DNA from 3 places in the Streptomyces sp. NPDC051041 genome. Region 1 is predicted to be linked to each of the others. Evidence: riboswitches for the same ligand, from Rfam matches in the RefSeq annotation. Region 1 holds a riboswitch; each other region holds the start of a gene.
What was found. A riboswitch is a leader RNA that binds a small molecule or an ion and turns the genes downstream of it on or off. The one in region 1 is predicted to bind thiamine pyrophosphate.
Positions count from the first base shown of each region.

Region 2: it holds a riboswitch for thiamine pyrophosphate, as region 1 does, so the genes downstream of both, ACIBAI_RS20630 (thiamine ABC transporter substrate binding subunit) here and thiO (glycine oxidase ThiO) in region 1, are expected to answer to the same signal.
Region 3: it holds a riboswitch for thiamine pyrophosphate, as region 1 does, so the genes downstream of both, thiC (phosphomethylpyrimidine synthase ThiC) here and thiO (glycine oxidase ThiO) in region 1, are expected to answer to the same signal.

Region 1 covers NZ_JBITFM010000004.1:93,571-101,453, reverse strand. The annotation lists gene ACIBAI_RS09160 (phytoene desaturase family protein) at 1-1,204, shown strand, start outside; gene ACIBAI_RS09155 (hypothetical protein) at 1,260-2,237, opposite strand; gene metF (methylenetetrahydrofolate reductase [NAD(P)H]) at 2,294-3,217, opposite strand; gene thiE (thiamine phosphate synthase) at 3,354-4,022, opposite strand; gene ACIBAI_RS09140 (Rv2175c family DNA-binding protein) at 4,297-4,662, opposite strand; gene ACIBAI_RS09135 (NAD(P)/FAD-dependent oxidoreductase) at 4,728-5,957, opposite strand; gene ACIBAI_RS09130 (hypothetical protein) at 5,990-6,340, opposite strand; TPP riboswitch at 6,393-6,504, shown strand; gene thiO (glycine oxidase ThiO) at 6,502-7,665, shown strand; gene thiS (sulfur carrier protein ThiS) at 7,662-7,862, shown strand; gene ACIBAI_RS09115 (thiazole synthase) at 7,866-7,883, shown strand, end outside.
Region 2 covers NZ_JBITFM010000013.1:104,621-112,503, forward strand. The annotation lists gene ACIBAI_RS20625 (ABC transporter permease) at 1-892, opposite strand, end outside; gene ACIBAI_RS20630 (thiamine ABC transporter substrate binding subunit) at 868-1,947, opposite strand; TPP riboswitch at 2,027-2,132, opposite strand; gene rlmN (23S rRNA (adenine(2503)-C(2))-methyltransferase RlmN) at 2,168-3,274, opposite strand; gene ACIBAI_RS20640 (phosphatidate cytidylyltransferase) at 3,435-4,568, opposite strand; gene frr (ribosome recycling factor) at 4,568-5,125, opposite strand; gene pyrH (UMP kinase) at 5,308-6,066, opposite strand; gene tsf (translation elongation factor Ts) at 6,258-7,094, opposite strand; gene rpsB (30S ribosomal protein S2) at 7,290-7,883, opposite strand, start outside.
Region 3 covers NZ_JBITFM010000006.1:43,385-51,267, forward strand. The annotation lists gene ACIBAI_RS12610 (metallophosphoesterase) at 1-870, shown strand, start outside; partial or broken gene ACIBAI_RS12615 (hypothetical protein) at 1,064-1,925, shown strand; gene thiC (phosphomethylpyrimidine synthase ThiC) at 2,225-4,033, opposite strand; TPP riboswitch at 4,026-4,215, opposite strand; gene ACIBAI_RS12625 (YibE/F family protein) at 4,287-5,876, shown strand; gene ACIBAI_RS12630 (SsgA family sporulation/cell division regulator) at 6,051-6,488, opposite strand; gene ACIBAI_RS12635 (IclR family transcriptional regulator) at 6,586-7,320, opposite strand; gene ACIBAI_RS12640 (DUF5326 family protein) at 7,649-7,861, opposite strand.

The DNA.
Region 1 (7,883 bases):
GGCCGCGCTGCCGAACGCCTCGCGCGCGGGCGTGGTCGCGGCGCTGGACGAGGCGCTCGGCTCCGGCACCGGCCGGCGCTGGGGCGACTTCCTGGTCCGGGCCCGCGACGCCTGGGACCGCACGCGCCGGCCGCTGCTGGAGGAGCCGCTGTGGCCGAACTGGCAGGTGCTGGCCGAGCGCGAGCCCTACCCCGCGGTCCCCCACAAGCGGCTGCTGCGCACCCGCCGGGCCGGCACGCTCGCCGAGGTCGGCGCGTGGGAACTGCGCGATCCCCGGCTCGCCGCCCTCCTGGAGAGCCACGCGCTCGCGCACGGCCTGGATCCCCGCACCACCCCCGCCAGCGCGGCGGTGCTGCCCTACATGGAGCACGTCTTCGGCACCTGGTACGTCCGCGGCGGCCTGCGGGAGCTGGCGCGGGCGGTGTACGAGCGGTGCACGGCCCGGAAGGTCGAGTTCCATTTCGGCGCCGAGGTCACCGGGGTGCTGGAGAAGGACGGCCGGGCGGCGGGGGTCGAGCTGGCCGGCGGGACGGAGGCGGAGGCGGACCTCGTGGTCGCCGGTGTCGCGCCGGGCGTGCTGGACCGGCTCGTCCGGGGCGCGGCGGTGCGCGGGGACGGCGAGGTCCCGGCCCGGCGCGGGACGGCGAGCCGGCTGACGGTGCTGCTGGCGCTGCGCGGCGGCCGTCCCGCGGGGACGGCGCACCGCACGGTGGTGCACGCGGCGGACCGGGAGGCGGAGCTGGAGTCCCTGTTCGGCCCCGCCGCGGGCGCGGCCGCGCGGCCCACGGTCACCGTCCTGCGGCCCGACGACCCCGGGCTGGTCCCGGACTCCGGCCACGAGGCGGTGACGCTCACGTCGGTGGTGCCCGCGGGGGCGCGGATCCCCGGCCGGTACGCCGAGGAGCTGATCGCGGTCGCCGAACGCGCGATACCCGGCCTGCGCGACCGCGTCCTGTGGCACGAGGTGCGCACCCCGGCCGACATCGCGGAGGCGACCGGCGCGGAGGGCGGGGCGGTGCCGGCGCCCGCGCTGGCGGCGGGCGCCGGGCGGCTGCTGCATCCGTCGAACAGCACGCGCGTGGCCGGCCTGTTCACCGTCGGCGGCTGGTCGCATCCCGGCGGCGGTCTTCCGCACGCCGGGATGTCGGGCGCGCTGGTCGCCGGGCTGATCGTGGAGGGACCGGACTTCCGCGGCTCGCAGTGAGCGGAGTGGCTCCGGGCCCGCGGGGGCCCGGTCGCCCCGGAACCGGTACCGCCCGTCAGAACCGGTACTGCTCGCCGAAGCCGCCGTGTCCCTGTCCCTGGTGGCCCTCGCCCTGGTACGGGTAGGGCTGCTCCGGCGGGAGCTCGCCGCCGTAGGGCTCGTCGGTGCTGCGCTGCTGCGGGACCCACACACCGCCCGCGGGGGTCTCGCCGCCGTACGAGCCGGCGGGGTACGGGTCCTGGCCGTAGCCCTGCCCGTGCTGCTGCGGGTCGCCGTAGGCGGGGTCCTGGGAACCGTCGCCGTAGGCGTGGGTGCCGGCGTACGGGTCGGCGTAGGCGGCGTACTGCTGCCGGTCGGTGGCGCCGTAGTCGTAGCCCTGCTGGTCGTAGCCGGTGTAGCCGTCGTAGGGGTAGGCCGCCGGGTCGGCGCCCGGGGCGGCCGTGGCGTACTGGTCCTGGTCCGCGCCCGTGTGCGAAGGGTCGCCGTGGACGCCGTAGGAGCCGGTGTCGTCCGGGAAGGGCTGCGGCTCGTACACGGCGGTGGTCTCGGCCGCCGTGGGCGCGACGGGGCGCGCCGGGGTGAACACGTCGTCGTGGTCGAAGTCGTCGTCCCGGCCGTGGCCCACGCCGTCCCGGTGCCGGCCGGCACCGTCGTCGCGGCCGCCGTCGTCGTGGCCGTCCCCGTCGTGGCCGCCGTCGGCCGCTTCGAGACCGGTGACCTCCAGGGTCGGCTTCCGGCGGCCCCGCTCGCCCCGGCGGCGCCTGCTGCCGGTCAGGCCCGGGGCGGACACCGCCCAGCCGGACGCGAAGCCGCGGCGGAACGACAGCGTGACGTAGGTCTGGCCGACCGCGAAGGCGGCCGCGCCCAGCCCGATGACGACGACGGACGGGATCAGCACACCGACCACGACACCGAGGAAGCCGACGAAGGCGAGCAGCCGCCAGCGCAGACGCGCCTTGTACTGCAGCAGCACCTCGCCGAGCAGCCACAACGCGACGATGCCGAACGCGATGTAGAGGACCGTCCAGCCCATGTACGCCCCTCTCCCAGTGGCCGCTACGCAGTGTGTCGTACGCCGCCGCGGCCGGTCTAGGCCCGCGGCGGGTGGTGCAGGCCCAGGTTCTCGTAGATTTCCAGCGTCGCCGTGGAGTTGTTGAGCGTGATGAAGTGCAGTCCGGGCACTCCCTCGGCCAGCAGCCGGGCGCAGAACTCCGTGGCGAACTCGATCCCGATCGAGCGTACAGCCGCCGGATCGTCTTTCGCTGTGAGGATCCGCTCTTTCAGGGCGGCCGGGAACGAGGCGTTGCTGAGCTTCGGCAGCCGTTCCAGCATCTTCACACTGGTGACCGGCATGACCTCGGGGATCACCGGGGTCTCGCAGCCGGCCGCGGCGACCTTGTCGCGCAGGCGCAGGTACGACTCGGGGTGGAAGAACATCTGCGTGATCGCGTAGTCGGCGCCCGCCCGGCACTTGTCGACGAAGTGGGCCACGTCCGTGTCCCAGTCGGCGGAGCGCGGGTGCATCTCCGGGAAGGCCGCCACGCCGACGCAGAAGTCGCCCGACTCCTTGATGAGGCGGACCAGCTCGGCGGCGTACGTCAGGCCCTGCGGGTGCGGGACCCACTCGCCCATCGGGTCGCCCGGCGGGTCGCCGCGCACGGCCAGCATGTTGCGGATCCCGGCGTCGGCGTACTGGCCGATGATGTTGCGCAGCTCGGCTACGGAGTGGTCGACCGCGGTGAGGTGGGCGACCGGGGTGAGGGTGGTGTCGGAGACGATCTGCTCGGTCGCCCGCACCGTGCCCTCGCGCGTGGAGCCGCCCGCACCGTACGTCACGGAGACGAAGCTCGGCGCCACGGCCTCGACCCTGCGGAGGGCGTTCCACAGGTTGCGCTCGCCCTTCTCCGTCTTCGGGGCCCAGAATTCGAACGAGTACGTCGTCTTGCCGGTCGCGAGCATGTCGCGCACGGTGCGTGCGCGATCAGTCCTGGTGGATGCGGTTCCGAGGGCCATAGGGGCAGGTTAGCCAGGGGGCGCCGGTCCCCCAACCGGACGAAGGGGATTCGCCCGTTTTGCCGTCCGGTTGTCCACTCCTTGGACAAACGCGGAAGCCATCGGCGCCCCGGCCGCCCGGGCCCCCGAGGGGCCCCTACGCCTGCCGCAGCCGCTCGGCGAACTCCGCGGCCGCCGCCCCCGGGTCGTCCGCCTCCGTGATCGCGCGGACGACGACGACCCGGCGGGCGCCCGCTTCGAGCACCTCGTCCAGGTTGCCGAGGTCGATGCCGCCGATGGCGAACCAGGGGCGGTCGGTGGCCAGGGCGGCGGCGTACCGGACCAGGCCGAGGCCGGGCGCGGGGCGGCCGGGCTTGGTGGGGGTGGGCCAGCAGGGGCCGGTGCAGAAGTAGTCCACGCCCTCCTGGACGGCGGCCGCGGCGGCCTCGGACTCGGTGTGCGTGGAGCGGCCTATCAGGATGTCGTCGCCGAGGACGGCACGGGCCGCGGGGACCGGCAGGTCGCCCTGGCCGAGGTGCAGGACGGCGGGGCCCTGCGGGTGCGCGGCGCGGGCGGCGTGGGCGACGTCCGCGCGGTCGTTGACCGCGAGGAGCCTGCCGTGCCGGGCGCAGGCGTCGGCGAAGATCCGCAGGTGCTCCAGTTCCTCCGCCGCCTCCATGCCCTTGTCGCGCAGCTGCACGATGTCGACGCCGCCGGCCAGGACCGCGTCGAGGAACTCGGGCAGGTCGCCCTGGCGCCTGCGGGCGTCCGTGCAGAGATAGAGCCGGGCGTCGGCGAGCCGGGCGCGGGCGGCGGTGTCGGACATGCGGGTGTCCCCCTCGGTGGCGTGTCGGGACGCCCCCGGGCCGGGGGCGTTCTGTCGGGGCGCCCCTTGGCAGGGCGTGCTGCCGGAGCGTCCCCGTCGTCGGCGCACGGGCCGCGTCCCGTGCCGCCGGGCGCACGGGCCGCGGCCCCCGCCGCCGCCGACGGCGCGCGGGAGCCTCCCCCGGATGCCGGCGGCGTACGGACCCGGCGGCCGCGGCGCGGCCGGCCCCGGCCCGTGCGCCGCACCGCGGCGCCGGGCGTGCCGGACGGTCGGGTCAGACGGCGAGCGCCTGGGCGCGGCGCTTCACCTCCGTGCCGCGATTCTCGCTCAGCGCCTGCGCGGGGGTGCCGGGCAGGGTCGGGTCGGGCGTGAAGAGCCACTCCAGCATCTCTTCGACCGTGAAGCCGTCGTCCCGCAGCAGCGTCAGGGTGCCGGCCAGGCCCTTGACGACCTTGTCCCCGTCGATGAAGGCCGCGGGGACGTGCAGCGCGCGGTTCTCACCCCGGCGTACGGCGATGAGCTGGCCCTCCTTGACCAGCTGCCGCACCCGCGTCACCTCGACGCCGAGCTTTTCGGCGATGTCGGGAAGGGTGAGCCAGGCGGGGACGAGAGCATCGATCTTTGCGTCAATCTCGGTCACGGAACCTAGCCTGCCATCCCGCGCCGACAGTCGGAAACCGAAGCCGCCCCGCCCGGGCCGACGGGCTATTCCGCCGCCGCCTTCAGCGGTCTGGCCGGGTCCGTCAGCAGGTCCGGGTCCACGGGGGTGCCCGCCTCGATCAGACGCCGCCCCTGGGCCAGGTCCCGGGGCCGGCCCACCGCGAGCACGGCGACCAGGCGGCCCTCGCGCAGCCAGCAGACGGTCCAGGCGGGACCGGACGGGTCACCGCGCCACAGGGTCGCGTCGGCCGCGGCGTGGTGCCCGGCGTACTGCACGAAGCGGCCGAACTGCTCGGACCAGAAGTACGGCACCGGATCGTAGACCGCGGGGGCCTCGCCGACGATGTTCGCGGCGACCGTGCGCGGGCCCTGGAGGGCGTTGTCCCAGTGGTGGACCAGCAGCCGCTCGCCGTACCGCCGCGAGGGGAAGGAGGCGCAGTCGCCGACCGCGTACACGTCCGGCACGCGGGTGCGCAGCCGGTCGTCGGCCACCACCTCGCCGTGCGCGCCGAGCTCGATCCCGGAGCCGGCGAGCCAGGCCGTGGCGGGCCGGGCGCCGATGCCGACGACGACGGCGCCCGCGGGCAGCCGCGAGCCGTCGTCGAGGACCACCGTGCCGGGCTCGACCCGCGCCACGCGCGCGCGGGTGCGCAGAACGGCGCCGGCGTCGGCGTACCAGGCGGCCATCGGCGCCGCCACCTCGGCGGGCAGCGCGCCCGCGAGCGGCCGGTCGGCGGCCTCCACGACGGTCACCGCGCAGCCCGCCTCGCGCGCGGCGGTGGCGAACTCCGCGCCGATCCAGCCGGCCCCGACGACCACGACGTCGTGCTGCCGGGCGAGCACCGGCCGCAGCCGCTCGGCGTCGTCCAGGGTGCGCAGCAGGTGCACGCCGGGGACGTCCCGCGCGCCCGGCAGCCGGACGGGTTCGGCGCCGGTGGCGACCACCAGGACGTCGTACGGCACGGGCCCGGCGGCGGTGTCCAGGGCGTGGTCGCCGAGGCGGACGCCCAGCACCTCGCACCCCAGGCGCAGTTCGATGCCGAGCGCCTCGAAGTCGACGTCGAAGGCCGAGCCCTCGGCCTTGCCCAGCAGGACGGCCTTGGACAGCGGGGGCCGGTCGTAGGGCTGGTGGGGCTCCGCGCCGATCAGCGTCACGGCTCCGGTGAAGCCCTGCTCGCGCAGGGCGACCGCGGTCTGTACGCCCGCCATGCCCGCGCCCGCGACGACCACGCGCCGCGGCGTGGCCCCTCCCCGTTCCTGCGTCTGCTCGCTCACCCGATCACCATAGACAACTGACGGACTGTCAGTCAGCCGCCGTGCTCGGCGACCTGCTCCACCACGCTCGTCCCGCCGCCCCGCTGCGACTCCCACCGCCACGTCTCCTCCAGCCGCACCCGCCCGTCGGGCAGGTCGACGACGGCCGACGCGCAGTGCCCGGACGAGGTCGTCCCGTCCCGCTTCAGCTGCACGTACCGGAAGTCGAGCCGGTCCCCGGCGCGCGTGCCCACCAGATACCCGCGCACGACGTCGCCGCCCGCGTACTCGGCCCAGACCTCGCCGTCCCGCTCGTGGTAGGTGAACCGGGTGCGGGTTCCCACCTGGCCCGGCGCCTGGTCGGCGACGGGGGCGAGGACGAGTCCGTCGAGGGATCGGGCCACGGGCTGAGGCTCCCTTACGAGGTGCGAGCGGCGGAGGCTAGGGTGGCCACCGTAAAGCACTCGCGGGAGCCCGGACGCACCGGGCTGAGAGGGAGGCTGGCGGCCTCCGACCGTACGAACCTGATCCGGGTCATGCCGGCGAAGGGAGGGGCTGGACGCCCATGTCGCCTACGCGTACGCCAGACGTCCTCGTCGTGGGAGGCGGGATCATCGGCCTGGTCACGGCGTGGCGGGCCGCACAGCGGGGCCTGGCCACGGCCGTGGTCGATCCCGCGCCGGGCGGCGGAGCCGCGCAGGTGGCGGCCGGGATGCTGGCCGCCGTCACGGAACTGCACTACGGCGAGCAGACCCTGCTCGCCCTCAACCTCGCCTCGGCCCGCCGCTACCCGGACTTCGCGGCCGAGCTCACCGGCCTGACCGGTCACGACCTCGGGTACCGCCGGTGCGGCACGCTCGCCGTCGCGCTGGACGCCGACGACCGCGCCCACCTGCGCGACCTGCACCTCCTGCAGCGGCAGTCCGGGCTGGACTCCGAGTGGCTGTCGGGGCGCGAGTGCCGGCGCCTGGAGCCGATGCTCGCGCCGGGCGTGCGCGGCGGGCTGCGGGTGGCCGACGACCACCAGGTCGACCCGCGGCGCCTGGCCCGGGCGCTGGTGGTCGCGTGCGAGCGGGCCGGCGTGGTCTTCCACCGGGTGCGGGCCGAGCGGCTCGTCGTCGTCCGGGACCGGGCCACGGGTGTCGTCACCGCCGACGGCGGTGAGCTGGGCGCCGGGCGGGTGGTCCTGGCCGCGGGCAGCCTCAGCGGACGGCTGGCGGGCGTGCCGGACCGCGTCCTGCCGCCCGTGCGGCCCGTGAAGGGGCAGGTGCTGCGGCTGGCCATGCCCGGGGACCGGCCGCCGCTGCTGAGCCGGACCGTGCGCGCGGTGGTGCGCGGCGGCAGCGTCTACCTGGTGCCGCGGGAGAGCGGCGAGCTCGTCGTCGGGGCGACCAGCGAGGAACTGGGCTGGGACACCACGGTCACCGCGGGCGGGGTGTACGAGCTGCTGCGCGACGCCCACGAGCTGGTGCCGGGGATCACCGAGCTGCCGCTGACGGAGACCCGGGCCGGGCTGCGCCCCGGCTCCCCGGACAACGCGCCGCTGCTCGGCCCGACCGAGCTGGAGGGGCTGGTGCTGGCCACCGGCCACTACCGCAACGGCGTGCTGCTCACCCCGGTCACCGGCGACGTCATGGCGCACGTCCTGACCACGGGCGGCCTCCCGGACGTGGCCGCCCCCTTCACCCCGAAGCGTTTCAGCACCGCACCCACGGAGCAGCCCGCATGAAGATCTCGGTCAACGGGGAGCCGCGCGAGGTGGCTCCCGGCACGCCCCTCGACGCCCTGGTGCGCACCCTCACCCGGGCGCCCTCCGGGGTGGCGGCCGCCCTCAACGAAACCGTCGTCCCGCGCGCCCAGTGGCCGTCCACCGCCCTGGCCGAGGGCGACCGCGTGGAAGTCCTCACCGCCGTCCAAGGAGGCTGAACCATGGCCGACGACCCCCTC
Region 2 (7,883 bases), on a different contig from region 1:
GCGTCCACTGCCCGGCCCCGCGCGGCCGGCGCGCGGTCACGGACGCGTCCACCAGCCGCAGCGCGGTCTCCCGCCGCCGTACGGTCCAGGCGTGCAGGGCGAGGATCGAGCCCACCGCGGCGAACTGGACCAGCGTCAGCACCGCCGCCGTGGACAGGTCGAAGATCTCGGAGGTCTGCCGGTAGATCTCGACCTCGAGGGTGGAGAAGGCGGGCCCGCCGAGGATCTGCACGACGCCGAAGGAGGTGAAGGTGAACAGGAAGACCATCAGCGCGGCGGCGGCCACGGCGGGCGCGAGCGCGGGCAGGGTGACCGTCCGCCAGGCCGCGAGCCGTGAGGCGCCCAGCATCCGCGCGGCCTCCTCCTGCCGCGGGTCGAGCTGCGCCCACAGCCCGCCGACGGTGCGTACCACGACGGCGTAGTTGAAGAAGACGTGCGCGAGCAGGATCGCCCACACGGTGGTGTCCAGCCGCAGGCCCCACAGCTCGTCGAGCAGCCCGCCGCGCCCGGCCAGCGCCAGGAACGCCGTGCCGACGACGACCGTCGGCAGGACGAACGGGACGGTGACCACCGCCCGCAGGAGCTGCCTGCCCGGGAAGGCGAAGCGCGCGAAGACGTACGCGCCGGGCAGCGCGACCAGCAGCGTGAGGGCGGTGGAGACGAGCGCCTGCCAGGTGGTGAACCACAGCACGTGCCGCACGTCGGACTGCGCCAGCACCTGGCCGATCCGCCCGGGGTGCCAGGCCCCGTCGGCCCTGAGCCCGCGCGCGACGATCGCGGCGACGGGGTAGGCGAAGAACACCGCGAAGAACGCGACGGGCACGGCCATCAGCCCGAGCCGCGCCGCGTTCCCCGTCCGGCGCCGGGTCACTTCAGTACGAGCGAGGTCCACGACTTGACCCACCGGTCACGGTTCTCGGCGATCTTCGCCGGGTCCATGGTCTCGGGATCCTCGGCCTGCGGCCCGTACTCCGCGAACTCCCGCGGCACCCGCGCGTCCTCGCGCACCGGGTAGACGAACATGTTCAGCGGCATGTCCTCCTGGAACCGCTTCGTGAGCAGGAAGTCCAGGAACGCCTTGCCGCCCTCGGCGTTCCTCGCGCCCGCGAGCAGTCCCGCGTACTCGACCTGGCGGAAGCAGGTGCCCGTGGCCACCCCGGTCGGGGCGGTGCCGGGCCGGGGGTCGGCGTAGACGACCTCGGCGGGCGGGGAGGAGGCGTAGGAGACGACGAGCGGCCTGTCGCCCCCCGCCTTCTTCCCGCCGGCCGAGCCGGAGAACTCCTCGTTGTAGGCCTGCTCCCAGCTGTCGACCACCTTCACGCCGTTGGCCTTGAGCTTCTTCCAGTAGTCCGCCCAGCCGTCGTCCCCGTACTCCGCGGCCGTGCCGAGCAGGAAGCCGAGACCGGGCGAGGAGGAGGCGGCGTTCTCGGTGACGAGGAGGTTCCTGTACGCGGGCTCGATCAGGTCGTCGAAGGTCCGCGGCGGGTCGAGCTCGCGGTCGGCGAAGTACTCCTTGTCGTAGTTGACACAGATGTCGCCGGTGTCGATGGGCGTGACCCGGTGCTTGCCCTGGTCGACGCGGTACTCGGACTCGATCCGGTCGGAGCCCTGCGGCCGGTACGGCTGGAACACGCCGTTGTCGAGGGCGCGCGACAGCAGCGTGTTGTCGACGCCGAAGAAGACGTCGCCCTGCGGGTTGTCCTTGGTGAGGACGGCCTTGTTGACGGCCTGCCCGGCGTCGCCGTTCTTGAGGACCCTGACCCGGTAGCCGGACTCCTTCTCGAAGGCGGCGATGACGCTCTTCGACGCGGCCCACGAGTCGTGGCTGACGAGGGTCACGGTCCGGGTGCCGCCGGATGACTGCTCGCCGGACGACCCGCACCCGGCCAGGCCGCCGGCCAGACCGAGTCCGACGGCCAGGATCGTGACCTTCTTGGTGATGTTCACCGGATTCCTCCTGGGGTGACCAGGAAGAGACGCGGCCCTGCCCGAAACCCCTGGCGGGGTTCCGGGCAGGGCGCAACAGCTCGAGTGATGACCGATCTCCCTACCCAGAATGACCTGGGCGAGGTTCGGAGGGTCTGCGGCCCGTGCCGCACTCTCAGCGCTGTGGCGCTCCCCTGTCGGAATATGCAGATGTGCTTGCGGTGGTTCGACGACGGTCAGGTTACCGCTCGCTCGCGGCGAGCTGACCGCAGGCCCCGTCGATCTCCTGACCACGGGTGTCCCGGATCGTCACCGGCACCCCGTGGGCGGCGATCGCCTCCACGAACGCCTTCTCGTCCTCCGGCCGGGAGGCGGTCCACTTGGACCCGGGCGTCGGGTTGAGCGGGATCAGGTTGACGTGCACGGGCCTGCCCTTGAGCAGCCGCCCGAGCCGGTCGCCGCGCCACGCCTGGTCGTTGATGTCCCGGATGAGGGCGTACTCGATGGACAGCCGCCGGCCGGACTTGGCCGCGTACGCGAAGCCCGCGTCCAGGACCTCCCGCACCTTCCACCGCGTGTTGACGGGGACGAGGGTGTCGCGCAGTTCGTCGTCGGGGGCGTGCAGCGAGATGGCCAGGCGGCACTTGAAGCCCTCGTCGGCGAAGCGGTGGATGGCCGGGACGAGGCCGACCGTCGAGACCGTGATGCCGCGCTGGGACAGCCCGAGCCCGTCGGGCTCGGGGTCGGTGAGCCGGCGGATGGCGCCGACGACCCGGTTGTAGTTGGCGAGGGGCTCGCCCATGCCCATGAAGACGATGTTGGACAGCCGCGCCGGGCCGCCGGGGACCTCGCCGTCCCTCAGCGCCCGCATCCCGTCCACGATCTGGTGCACGATCTCGGCGGTGGACAGGTTCCGGTCCAGGCCGGCCTGCCCGGTGGCGCAGAACGGGCAGTTCATGCCGCAGCCCGCCTGGGAGCTGATGCACATCGTCACCCGGTCCGGGTAGCGCATCAGCACCGACTCCACGAGCGTGCCGTCGAAGAGCCGCCACAGCGTCTTGCGGGTGGTGCCCTCGTCGGTCGACAGGTGCCGGACGACCGTCATCAGCTCCGGCAGCAGCGCCTCCTGGAGCCGGGGGCGTGCGGCGGCCGGGATGTCGGTCCACTGCGCCGGGTCGTGCGCGTACCGCGCGAAGTAGTGCTGCGAGAGCTGCCTGGCGCGAAACGGCTTCTCGCCGATCGCGGCGACGGCTTCCTTGCGCTCGGCGGGCGTGAGGTCGGCAAGGTGCCGCGGCGGCTTCTTGGCTCCGCGCGGGGCGACGAATGTGAGTTCTCCGGGCTTGGGCATGGTCCTACCAGTGTCGCAGATCGTCCGCGGTGGCCCGTTCCGGTGTCCGCCGCCCCCGGAACCGGCGCGACGGCCCGGTCGCGAACGCGGAGGAGCCCCCGCCTGCACGAGGCGGGGGCTCACGCGGTCCGCCGGACCGGACTCCGAAAGCCGTGTCCGCTCAGCCGGATCCCACGAAGACGACGAGCAGCAGCCACACCACCGGCGCCGTGGGCAGCAGCGAGTCCAGCCGGTCCATGATGCCGCCGTGACCGGGCAGCAGCGTGCCCATGTCCTTGATGCCCAGGTCCCGCTTGATCATGGATTCGCCGAGGTCGCCGAGCGTGGCGCTGGCCGCGACCGCGAGGCCGAGCAGCAGGCCCTGCCACCAGGTGCCGTCGTCGATGAGGAACTGCAGGCACAGCGCGCCCACCGCCATCGCGAAGGCGACGGCGCCGACCAGGCCCTCGCGGGTCTTGCCGGGGCTGATGCGCGGGGCGAGCTTGCGCCTGCCGAAGCGCCAGCCGACGGCGTACGCGCCGGTGTCGCTGACCACCGTCAGCAGCAGGAACGTCAGCACGCGGTACGGCCCGTCCTCGGCCGTCAGCATCATCGCGACGAACGTCGCCAGGAACGGCACGTAGAACGCCGCGAAGACGCCCGCCGTGACGTCCTTGAGGTAGCCCTCCGGCGGCTCCGTCATCCGCCAGACCAGCACCGCGAGCGCCGTCAGCGCCATCGCCACCCAGGCGCCCTCGGCGCCCCGGACGTACCCGGCCACCACCATCGCGGCGCCGCCGACCGCGAGCGGCACGAGCGGCGCCCTGATGCCCTTGCGTTCCTCCAGCCGCTTGGTCAGCTCCCACAGGCCCACCACGACGGCGACCGCTATCACGCCGACGAACACGGCCTTGACGATGAACAGCGATGCGACGATCACCGCGCCGAGTCCGACCCCGACCCCTATCGCGGCGCTCAGGTCGCGCCCCGCGCTCTTCTTCTGCGGCGGGGGTGCCGGCTGGGAGGCGTCGGGCATGGGCTCCGGATTCTGCGGCGCCGCCGCGAAGGCCTGCGCCGGCGGGGTCTGGTGCGTCTCGTCGCGGAACAAGGGGCCGCTCAGCCGAGCGGCCCCCCGGTCGTCATCCTGGTCTCCGCCGTGTTCGGGTACGTCGGGCACGATGGGCATGGGGCGAGTCTGCTGCGCGTCACGCGCATCGTACGCGGGACCCGCCGGGGCTGCCCCCGGAGCGGGTCCCTGCTCGGACGGCCCCCAGTACCCGGCTTGTGGCGGCGCCCCCCAGGAAGAGTCGTTCATCAGACCTCGAGCAGCTCCGCTTCCTTGTGCTTCAGGAGCTCGTCCACCTGGGCGACGTACTTCGCGGTGGTGTCGTCGAGCTCCTTCTCCGCACGGCGGCCCTCGTCCTCGCCGACCTCGCCGTCCTTGACCAGCTTGTCGATGGCGTCCTTGGCCTTGCGGCGCACGGAGCGGATGGAGATCTTGGCCTCCTCGCCCTTGTGCCGGGCCACCTTGATGTACTCGCGGCGGCGCTCCTCGGTGAGTTCGGGGAACACCACTCGGATGATGTTGCCGTCGTTGCTCGGGTTGACGCCCAGGTCGGAGTCGCGGATGGCCTGCTCGATGTTGCGCAGCGCGCTCTTGTCGAAGGGGGTCACCACGGCCATGCGCGGCTCGGGCACGGAGAACGAGGCCAGCTGGTTGATCGGCGTCGGCGCGCCGTAGTAATCGGCCACGATCTTGTTGAACATCGCCGGGTGCGCACGGCCGGTGCGGATCGCGGCGAAGTCCTCCTTGGCGACCACGACGGCCTTCTCCATCTTCTCCTCGGCCTCGAGGAGGGTCTCTTCGATCACCACTTGCTCCTGCGTGTCTTGAGTAGGCCCGGCTGCGGTTCCTCTTCGGGGCGGCGGCCGGCTGCGTCGCGTCTTCTTCCTGCACGGTTCCCGACCGGCAGGACATTGTCCATCCCCCGGCCCGGAGCCGTCCCGCCCGTCCCCCGGACAGGTGGTGTCCGGTGGACGGGACGGTTCACCGGTCAGTTCCGGCTGCCCTGGTCACCCACCAGCGTGCCGATCTTCTCACCCTTGACGGCGCGGGCGATATTGCCCTCCGCCAGAAGCTCGAAGACCACGATCGGGAGCTTGTTGTCGCGGCACAGCGTGATGGCCGTGGCGTCGGCGACCCGCAGGTCGCGCGTGATGACCTCGCCGTAGCCGAGGTGGTCGAACTTCACGGCGTCGGGATTGGTCTTGGGGTCGGAGTCGTAGACCCCGTCGACCCCGTTCTTGCCCATCAGCAGTGCCTCGGCGTCGATCTCCAGGGCGCGCTGCGCGGCGGTGGTGTCGGTGGAGAAGTACGGCATGCCCATGCCCGCGCCGAAGATGACCACGCGGCCCTTCTCCAGGTGGCGCACGGCGCGCAGCGGGATGTACGGCTCGGCGACCTGCCCCATGGTGATGGCGGTCTGCACGCGGCAGTCGACGCCCTCCTTCTCCAGGAAGTCCTGCAGGGCGAGGCAGTTCATCACGGTGCCGAGCATGCCCATGTAGTCGGAGCGGGCCCGGTCCATGCCACGCTGCTGCAGTTCGGCGCCGCGGAAGAAGTTGCCGCCGCCGATGACGACCGCGATCTGCGCGCCGTCCCGTACGACGGCCGCGATCTCGCGCGCGATGGCGTGCACCACGTCGGGGTCGACGCCCAGGCCCCCGCCGCCGGAGAAGGCCTCTCCGGACAGCTTCAGCAGAAACCGGCCGCGCACTTTGCCGTCGTCGCTCTTCTCGGCCTTGGTGGTCATGGAGATCCCGCCTCTGTTACGTGTTGCACATACGAAGAAGGCCATTGCCGGTGGGGCGTGGTTCGCATCCCATGCGCGGCAATGGCCTCCTCGTCAGATCTGCTGTCGTCCGGCACGCGCGCGTGCTCGACCGCGTACCCGGACGACCGCTGTCGACCCTATCGGGGTCGCGCGCCCGTCACGGGACGGACTCAGATGCCGACCTTGATGCGCACGAAGCGCTTCAGGGTGACACCGGCCTCGTCCAGCACCTTCTGGACGGACTTCTTGTTGTCCAGCGCGTACGGCTGGCCGAGCAGCGTGGCGTCCTTGAAGAAGCCGTTGAGGCGACCCTCGACGATCTTCGGCAGGGCGGCCTCGGGCTTGCCCTCGGCGCGGGTGGTCTCCTCGGCGATGCGGCGCTCGGCCTCGACGACCTCGGCCGGGACGTCCTCCTTGGAGAGGTACTTCGGCGCGAAGGCGGCGATGTGCTGGGCGACGCCCTTGGCGACCTCGGCGTTCGGCTTGTCGAACTCGACGAGGACACCGATCTGCGGGGGCAGGTCGGGCATCGTGCGGTGCATGTAGGCGGTCACGAAGCCGTCGGAGAACTGCGCGAAGCGGTCCAGGACGATCTTCTCGCCGAGGTTGGCGTTGGCCTCGTCCACGAACGCCTGGACGGTCTTGCCCGGCTCGATCTCGGAGGAGAGCAGGGCCTCGATGTCGGCCGGGGAGGTCTTCGCGACGTGCTCGGCGATGGCCTTGGCGACGGCCTGGAACTTCTCGCCCTTGGCGACGAAGTCCGTCTCGCACTTCAGCTCGACCAGGACGCCGGAGGAGTTGTCGTCGGCGATGATCGAGACGACGGCGCCGTTCTCGGCGGAGCGGCCCTCGCGCTTGGCGACGCCCTTCTGGCCCTTGATGCGGAGCGCCTCGACGGCCTTCTCGACGTTGCCCTCGGCCTCGTCCAGCGCCTTCTTGCAGTCCATCATGCCGGCGCCGGTGAGCTCGCGGAGCTTCTTGACGTCGGCGGCGGTGTAGTTCGCCATGAGTCTGTGAATCTTTCTCGAAGTCTGGAAGATCGAAGATCTGCGGGGTCCGCGGCCTCCATGAAGCTGTAGGGCCGTGACGCGCCGCCGACCTACGGGTGAACGGCGGGAGCGGTGGGGACGCCTTCCCTGCCCGGCGGGCAGGGAAGGCTCATGTCGCCGCTCCCGCCGTCATCACTGACGCTGACGGGTCGGTCAGGCCTGCTCGGCCTCGGCGGCCGGAGCCTCGGCAGCCGGAGCCTCGGCGGCCGGAGCCTCGGCGGCCTGCTCGGCCTCGGCCGGCTTCTCGGCCTCGTCGGCCTTCTTCTCGCCCTCGAGCAGGTCGCGCTCCCACTCGGCGAGCGGCTCGCCCGCGGCCTTCTCGCCCTTGCCGGCCTCGGCGACACCGGAGCGGGCCATCAGGCCCTCGGCGACGGCGTCGGCGATCACGCGGGTGAGCAGGGTGACGGAGCGGATCGCGTCGTCGTTGCCCGGGATCTTGTAGTCGACCTCGTCGGGGTCGCAGTTGGTGTCGAGGATGGCGACGACCGGGATGTTGAGCTTCCGGGCCTCGCCGACCGCGATGTGCTCCTTCTTGGTGTCCACGATCCAGACGGCGCTGGGCACCTTCTGCATCTCGCGGATACCGCCGAGGGTCTTCTCCAGCTTGGCCTTCTCGCGGGAGAGGACCAGGAGCTCCTTCTTGGTCAGACCGGAGGACGCGACGTCCTCGAAGTCGATCTGCTCGAGCTCCTTCAGGCGCTGCAGGCGCTTGTAGACGGTGGAGAAGTTGGTGAGCATGCCGCCCAG
Region 3 (7,883 bases), on a different contig from region 1:
CAGGTGGCCGTCGATCCGGTGACGGCGCCGGTCCCGCAGCCGGCCACCGGCCCGGGCCCGCTGTACGTCGTCGGCGACGTGCACGGCTACCTCGACCAGCTGGTCGTCGCCCTTCAGGAGAAGGGCCTGATCGACGCGGCGGGGCACTGGTGCGCGGGCACCGCCCGGCTGTGGTTCCTCGGCGACTTCACCGACCGCGGCCCGGACGGCATCGGCGTCATCGACCTGGTGATGCGGCTGTCCGCCGAGGCCGCCGCGGCCGGCGGCTACTGCAAGGCGCTGATGGGCAACCACGAACTGCTGCTGCTCGGCGCCAAGCGGTTCGGCGACACCCCCGTCAACTCCGGCGCGGGCACCGCCACCTTCCAGGCGGCCTGGCTGCTCAACGGCGGCCAGAAGACCGACATGGACCGTCTCCAGGACCACCACCTGCAGTGGATGGCCCGGCTCGACGCCCTGGAGGAGGTCGACGGCCACCTGCTGGTCCACTCCGACACCACCGCCTACCTGGACTACGGCCGCTCGATCGAGGAGGTCAACGACACCGTCCGCGAGACGCTCACCCGCAACGACGCGGACGAGGTCTGGGACCTGTTCCGCAAGTTCACCAAGCGGTTCTCCTTCCGTGACGAGGGCGGCGCCGACGCCGTGCGCTCCCTGCTGGACACGTACGGCGGCACCCGCATCGTCCACGGCCACAGCCCCATCCCGTACCTGCTGGGCGAGGTCGGCTCGGAAGACGGCGAGGACGGCGCCGGTCCCGTCGTCCAGGGACCGCACGTCTACGCCGACGGGCTCGCCATCGCCATGGACGGCGGAGTGACGATGGCCGGAAAGCTGCTGGTCCAGCAACTGCCGCTGGACATCTGAGCGTTCACCGGACGCAATTCCTCCCCCGGCGGACTGCCGAGCGACCGCGCCGGTCGGAGGGCATTCTCGGTCGACCCCCCGTCACCGCGAGCCGCCATCGCTCCACCATCGGCGTATCCGTAGCAGGCTCCCCTCCGTTTCTGTCCGACGGCTCGTCGGCATGCGCGCCCCAAGCCCTACGGAGCATCGGGGGATGCGGATGAACAGCGTTCCGCAGCACCTGCTGAGCGAGGACCGCCAGGAATACGAGCGGATCCTCGACGAGGCGCTGCGCGCTGCGCTTTGCGCCACACCGACCGGAACTGGCCGCTGCCGGACAGCGCCTCGACCTCGAACGACTGCGCGTCATGGCGCTCGGCGCCACCGCGCTCATCACGGCGGCCGTGGCGACCGAGTACCGGCACTACGTGAAGGTCCGCGAGGAACTGCGCCGGCCGGCGTCGTCCGTGCGCGAATCCGGCTCCGCGGAGCCGGGGACGAGCGCGGTGGGACCGGCCGCCACCATGGGCGAGGTCGCCGAGACCGCCGGCGCGGGCGTCGCCGCCGTCGTCGCGGTTCTGGTGCCCGTCCTCGCCGGCACCGCCGCGGTGATCCTCCTGTTCGTGGGGTGCCTCCTGCGGGTGCTCGCCCCCGAGGAGGCGTTCGCCCGGACGATGCTCGCCACCGGATGGGTGTTCGGCGCCCTGACCGCGGTCGCGATCCTCGTCGCCGCCGTGGGGCTGCTGCTCACCGCGCTGCGCAACCGTCCGACGGCCGAGGCCGGACCCTCCGGCGGACCCGGCGAGGAGGTGGCCCGCGCCCGGAATGCCCGGCGCGATGCCCTGCTGGAACGCGGCATGCTGCCGTTCCTCCGGGAGGCGCTCGCCGCCCCGGGCACGGCGGTCGCGCCGCACTCCGCGGCACCGCCCGCGCCGGCCGGCCGCATCCCGCACCTCGGCTACGGCCGGCCGGGATTCAGCAGCCCCGACGACGGTGTCCCGAGCCCGCGTCCGAGCTTCACGAGCCCGGACCACGGGGGACCGGACCACGGGGGACCGGAACACAAGCCGGAGTAGCGGGCGGGCCCGCGCTCCCCGGCTCGCGACGGGCATGCCGGCCGCGGCGACGACCGCGACGCCGACCGCGAAGCCGCGCCGCGGAAAGGCCGGGGTCCGCAGGGACGGTCCGGGGCCGGGTGACGGGGGCACGGGCGGCGTCGTCGCTCCACGTCCGTCACCGCGGCCGGCCCCGTCGGTCTCCGGCCGCGCCCCGCCCGTCCGGCCCGTGCCTGGTGGGCACGGGCCGGACGGCGCCGGATCATTCCAGCGCCGGATCGCGGAACAGGATCCGGGAGCGGATCACCCGCCCGGCCGGGTCAGTCCGCGATCGGCAGGTAGACCCGGTTGCCCCCGGCCGCGAACTCCTTCGACTTCTGGGCCATGCCCTCCTCGATCTCGGCCCGCGTGCCGCCGTGTTCGCGGCGGATGTCCTGCGAGATCTTCATGCTGCAGAACTTCGGTCCGCACATCGAGCAGAAGTGGGCCGTCTTGGCGGGCTCGGCCGGCAGGGTCTCGTCGTGGAACTCCCGCGCGGTGTCCGGGTCCAGGGCGAGGTTGAACTGGTCCTCCCACCGGAACTCGAAACGGGCGTCGGACAGCGCGTCGTCCCACTCCTGCGCACCGGGGTGCCCCTTGGCGAGGTCGGCCGCGTGAGCGGCGATCTTGTAGGTGATGACGCCGGTCTTGACGTCGTCGCGGTTGGGCAGGCCCAGATGCTCCTTGGGCGTGACGTAGCAGAGCATCGCCGTGCCCCACCAGGCGATCATCGCGGCACCGATGCCGGAGGTGATGTGGTCGTACGCCGGTGCGACGTCCGTCGTCAGCGGGCCGAGCGTATAGAACGGGGCTTCGTCGCAGATCTCCTGCTGAAGGTCGATGTTCTCCTTGATCTTGTGCATCGGGACGTGGCCCGGGCCCTCGATCATGGTCTGTACGTGGAAGCGCCTGGCGATCCGGTTCAGTTCCCCGAGCGTCCTCAACTCCGCGAACTGGGCCTCGTCGTTGGCGTCCGCGATCGAGCCGGGGCGCAGGCCGTCGCCGAGGGAGTACGTGACGTCGTAGGCGGCGAGGATCTCGCAGAGCTCCTCGAAGTGCTCGTACAGGAACGACTCCTTGTGGTGCGCCAGGCACCACGCGGCCATGATCGATCCGCCGCGCGAGACGATGCCGGTCTTGCGGTTCGCCGTCAACGGCACGTACGCCAGGCGCACGCCCGCGTGCACCGTCATGTAGTCCACGCCCTGCTCGGCCTGCTCGATGACGGTGTCCTTGTAGATCTCCCAGGTCAGCTCCTCGGCCTTGCCGTCGACCTTCTCCAGGGCCTGGTAGAGCGGCACCGTGCCGATGGGGACGGGGGAGTTGCGCAGCACCCACTCGCGGGTGGTGTGGATGTTGCGGCCGGTGGACAGGTCCATGACCGTGTCGGCCCCCCAGCGGGTCGCCCAGGTCATCTTCTCGACCTCCTCCTCGATGGAGGAGGTCACCGCCGAGTTGCCGATATTGGCGTTGACCTTCACCAGGAACCGCTTGCCGATGATCATCGGCTCGATCTCCGGGTGGTTGACGTTCGCCGGCAACACCGCCCGGCCCGCCGCGATCTCCTCGCGGACCACCTCGGGGGAGACGTTCTCCCTGAGGGCCACGAACTCCATCTCCGGTGTGATCTCACCCCGGCGCGCGTACGCGAGCTGCGTGACCGCCCGGCCGTCACGGCTGCGGCGCGGCTGCCGCGGCCGTCCGGGGAAGACCGCGTCCAGGTTGCGCAGGCCGCCGCGCGGCGAGGTGTGCTTGATCCCGTCGTCCTCGGGACGGACGGGACGGCCCGCGTACTCCTCGGTGTCGCCGCGGGCGATGATCCATTTCTCCCGCAGCGGCGGCAGGCCCCTGCGGACATCGGTGTCGACGAGTGGATCGGTGTACGGGCCCGACGTGTCGTACAGCGTGACCGACTGCCCGTTGGTGAGGTGCACCTGTCGGACCGGCACCCGCAGATCGGGGCGTGAGCCCTCGATGTACGCCTTGTGCCAGCCGATGGACTTCCCGGCCTCCCCGTTGCTCGGTCCGTCGGCCGGTCCCCCGGCCTGGGTCCGCATGGAGGCAGGCGTGCGTGCGTCCTTGTTGGTCATGAGACCTACTCCCTACGCCGGCATTACCCGGTAACAGGTTCGGCGGTCGACGCAGCGGTTTCCGTCCGGCGATGTCCCGTGTGAAACATCACTCGACTCCGGTGACGTTTCATGTGAAACATCGCTGGGACGGAGGTCAGCGCCCTCTCAGCCCGGTGCTCCGAGCTCCCGCGTGTACAAAGGTGCCTCCACGCTAGCGTCACTTCGGGCGCGGTGAACAGAGGGCCCCCCTCGTTCTTGCGATGATCGGTCGGTGACCACGACGCAGCATCCCCCCTACCCGCCGCCCGAACCCCCCCGCGGCAACGGCGCCGGAAACGGTACCGGCCGTGGAGACAGCCCTGCTTCCGGCGGGACCGGACACGGCGGCCGAAACCGCGGCCCGGGTCCCGGTGGCGGACACGGGTACGACCCGGGGTTCGGTACTGGGCCCGCGCACGGTCCGGCCCCCGGGCCCGCCGGCGGCGGGCCCGGCCATGACGGCGGCCACGGACACGGTCCCGGGGACGGTGGCGGGCACGGCCCCGGTGGTGACGGATACGGCCACTCGCACGGGCACGGTCACAGCCACGGCCCGGCGGCGCCCGTGTCCAAGCATCTGCGCAAGGTCATCGCTGCGGTTCTCATCCCGTTCGCCGCGGCGGTGCTGGTCGGGCTCGCGGTGCTGTGGCCGGGCGGCGCGCCACCGCACGAGCGCACCGGGGTCGGGTTCGACCGGCAGACGCAGCAGGCCACGGTCACGACCGTCGAGGAGGTGAGCTGCGCGTCCGTCAACGCCTCCGGCCCCACTCCGACCGGCGACACGTCCACCGCCGAGGGCTCCTCCGCCCAGCAGCAGGCGACCGGTACCTGCAAGAGGGCGACGATCCGGGTCGACACCGGCAGGGACAAGGGTCGTACGTTCACCGAGATCGTGCAGCCCGACCAGTCGCGGCAGCTGCACGAGGGCCAGGAGGTCGTGGTCGCCTACGAGCCCTCCGCGCCGAAGGACCTGCAGTACTCGGTGGCGGACGTGAACCGCCGGATGCCGATGACGCTGCTCGCCGGCGTCTTCGCGCTCGCCGTCGTGGTCGTCGGGCGGCTGCGGGGCGTCATGGCGCTGGTCGCGCTGGCCATCAGCTTCCTGGTGCTGAACCTGTTCATGCTGCCGGCGATCCTGCAGGGTTCGAACCCGCTGGTCGTGGCGGTGATCGGGTCGAGCGCCATCATGCTGATCGCCCTCTACCTGTGCCACGGCCTGTCGGCCCGGACCTCCGTGGCGGTGCTCGGCACGCTGATCTCACTGCTGCTGATCGGCGTCCTGGGCTCGCTCTTCATCGGCTGGGCCGCGCTGACCGGCAACACGGACGACAACACCGGTCTGATCCACGGCCTCTATCCGACGATCGACATGAGCGGTCTGCTGCTGGCCGGTGTCATCATCGGTTCGCTCGGCGTCCTGGACGACGTGACGGTCACGCAGACGTCGGCGGTGTGGGAACTGCACGCGGCCAACCCGTCGATGGGCTGGCGCGGGCTGTACCGGGCGGGCATCCGCATCGGCCGCGACCACATCGCGTCCGTGGTCAACACGCTCGTCCTCGCGTACGCCGGTGCCGCGCTGCCGCTGCTGCTGCTGTTCTCGATCGCGCAGAGCAGCGTGGGCACGGTCGCCAACAGTGAGCTGGTCGCGGAGGAGATCGTCCGGACGCTGGTCGGCTCGATCGGGCTGGTGGCGTCGGTGCCGGTCACCACCGCCCTCGCCGCCCTGGTGGTCTCGGCCGACCGGCCCGGGCCGGAGACGGCGGGGACCGTACCGGCTCCGGCCCGTAGCGGAGGCAGGGGGCGGCGCCGCAAGCGGTGACGCATGCGGCGGGGGGGACCGGCGCTTTCCACCGGGGTCCGGTGAGCCTCGCAGGGTCCGGGAAACCTCGCAGGGTCCGGGGAATCGATCCTGCCCGCCCTCGTCCGGCGGCTCCCGCCCCGGCCGCCGGCTGGCGAAGCGTTACGCCAACGTCGTAGCGCCTGATGCGACGCTTCAGCCCGCGCTCTGCTCCTCCGCCAGGATGCGGTCCAGCGCCTCGTCGAGGTGGGCGTCGAAGTCGGCGAGGGAACCTTCCTGTCCCAGTGGCACCAGCTTGTCGGTACGGTCGAGGAAGGCGACCAGAGGCGCCGCGGAGGAGCGGAACAGCGCCTGGTCGCTGCCGACCTGAAGCCGGATCAGGACCTCGCTCAGCGGCTCGGGTTCGACGGGCGAAATGCGCACATCGCCGTCCCCGCACGGCCGGCCCACTCCGTCGATCAGCAGTTCTCGCCCGAAAGCCCAGGTCACCGGGGCGTCGCCGGGCAGGTGAAAGGTCAGCCGCACGGCGTAGGGATCACAGGTCTCGTACCGCAACTCCACCGGGATGCGGAAAGAGAGCTCCTCGGAGACGAGAAAGCTCATCATGACCTCTGCCTGCACGGACTCTTGCATTGCCTACCCCGTCATTCGCCGTCGACTGGCCGGGAATCAACCTCTGATACTTGTGCATCTTGCTGAACGTGCACACCAGATCACAAGGAGTGAGTTTTCAGATACTGATAGAGAGGGTGAGCGACCCCAGCAGCCGCCCCATCTCCTGCTGCAACTGCCGCACCGCTGGCATCAGGCGTTCCGCCTGGTGAACGGGGAGGGAGAGGGCGAGGGTGGCGGCCGTGGCGCCGACCGTGACCGGGACCGCGGCGCACACCGTTCCCAAGGCGTACTCCTGTCGTTCGATCACTGGTTCCATACGCCTCAGCTGCTCCAGGCGCTTCAGCAGAGTGCTTTCATCACGCACCGTGTACGGCGTGAGGGGACGCACCGGATGGCGGTCGAGGTGGTCGCGGCGCGTCTCCTCGTCCAGCTGCGCCAGCAGGCACTGTCCGACGGCGTGCGCGTGCCCGGTCTCACGGAAGTCCGCCCACTCCTCGACGGCCGGATTGCCCGGAGTGTCGGAGACGCACACGACCTCGATCTCGCCGTCCCGGTACATCGCGTAGTACAGGGGCACGCCGATCACATCCCGCCACTCGGCGAGCGTGTCCGCGACCGTGCTGCGACGTTTCTGCCGAGCCGCGCTGCCGCCCAGCCGTACGGCCGCCTCGCCGAGGAAGAACAGCCCCTTCTCACGGTGCAGATAGCCCTCGTGCACGAGGGTGCGCAGCAAGTGGTAGGCGGTGGGCAGCGCCAGCCCGGTCTCGCGGGCCAGCTGCTTGGCGGGGGCCCCGTGCGGGTGCTCGGCGACGCGCTCCAGGAGACGCATCGCGCGCTGGACGGATCCGATGAGGGTTCCCGGGGGCGGCGCGGGGGACGCGGGCCGCTCGGAGTGCCGGGCCCGGTCTCCCCGGGAGGAGGCCGGGGTCCGGGGGGACGTGTGGGGGGTGTGGGGTTCTGCGGGTGCGAGGTGAGCGGTGGCCAAGGGGCACTCCCGAGCGCGAGGAGCCGGCCCGTGCGGAGAACACGGGTAGGGGTGTACGCCGCCCGCGAGGGGTGGGGGACCCCCGCGTGGATTTCCGGACTCTAACCGTCCGTCACCATTCGCATACGGCTCGCTCCGGAAACTTCCCCCGGCCGAGGGAACCGGCGACGCCCGTCACCGGCTCCCCCACGGCTCACCAGTCGCCGCGCGACGAGGAACTCGACGTGAACTTGCGTACGACGTAGATCAGACCGCCGACCAGGGCCACGAAGAGCAGCAGCTTGAACAGCAGTTTGACCACGAAGCCGACCACGCTGACGATCAGCCCGCCGAACACGAGCAGGGCGATGAGCGGCACCGCGATCCACTTCACCCACCACGGCAGTCCCGCGAAGATCTCTCGCATCGCCCTCGTCCTTACCTCTCCG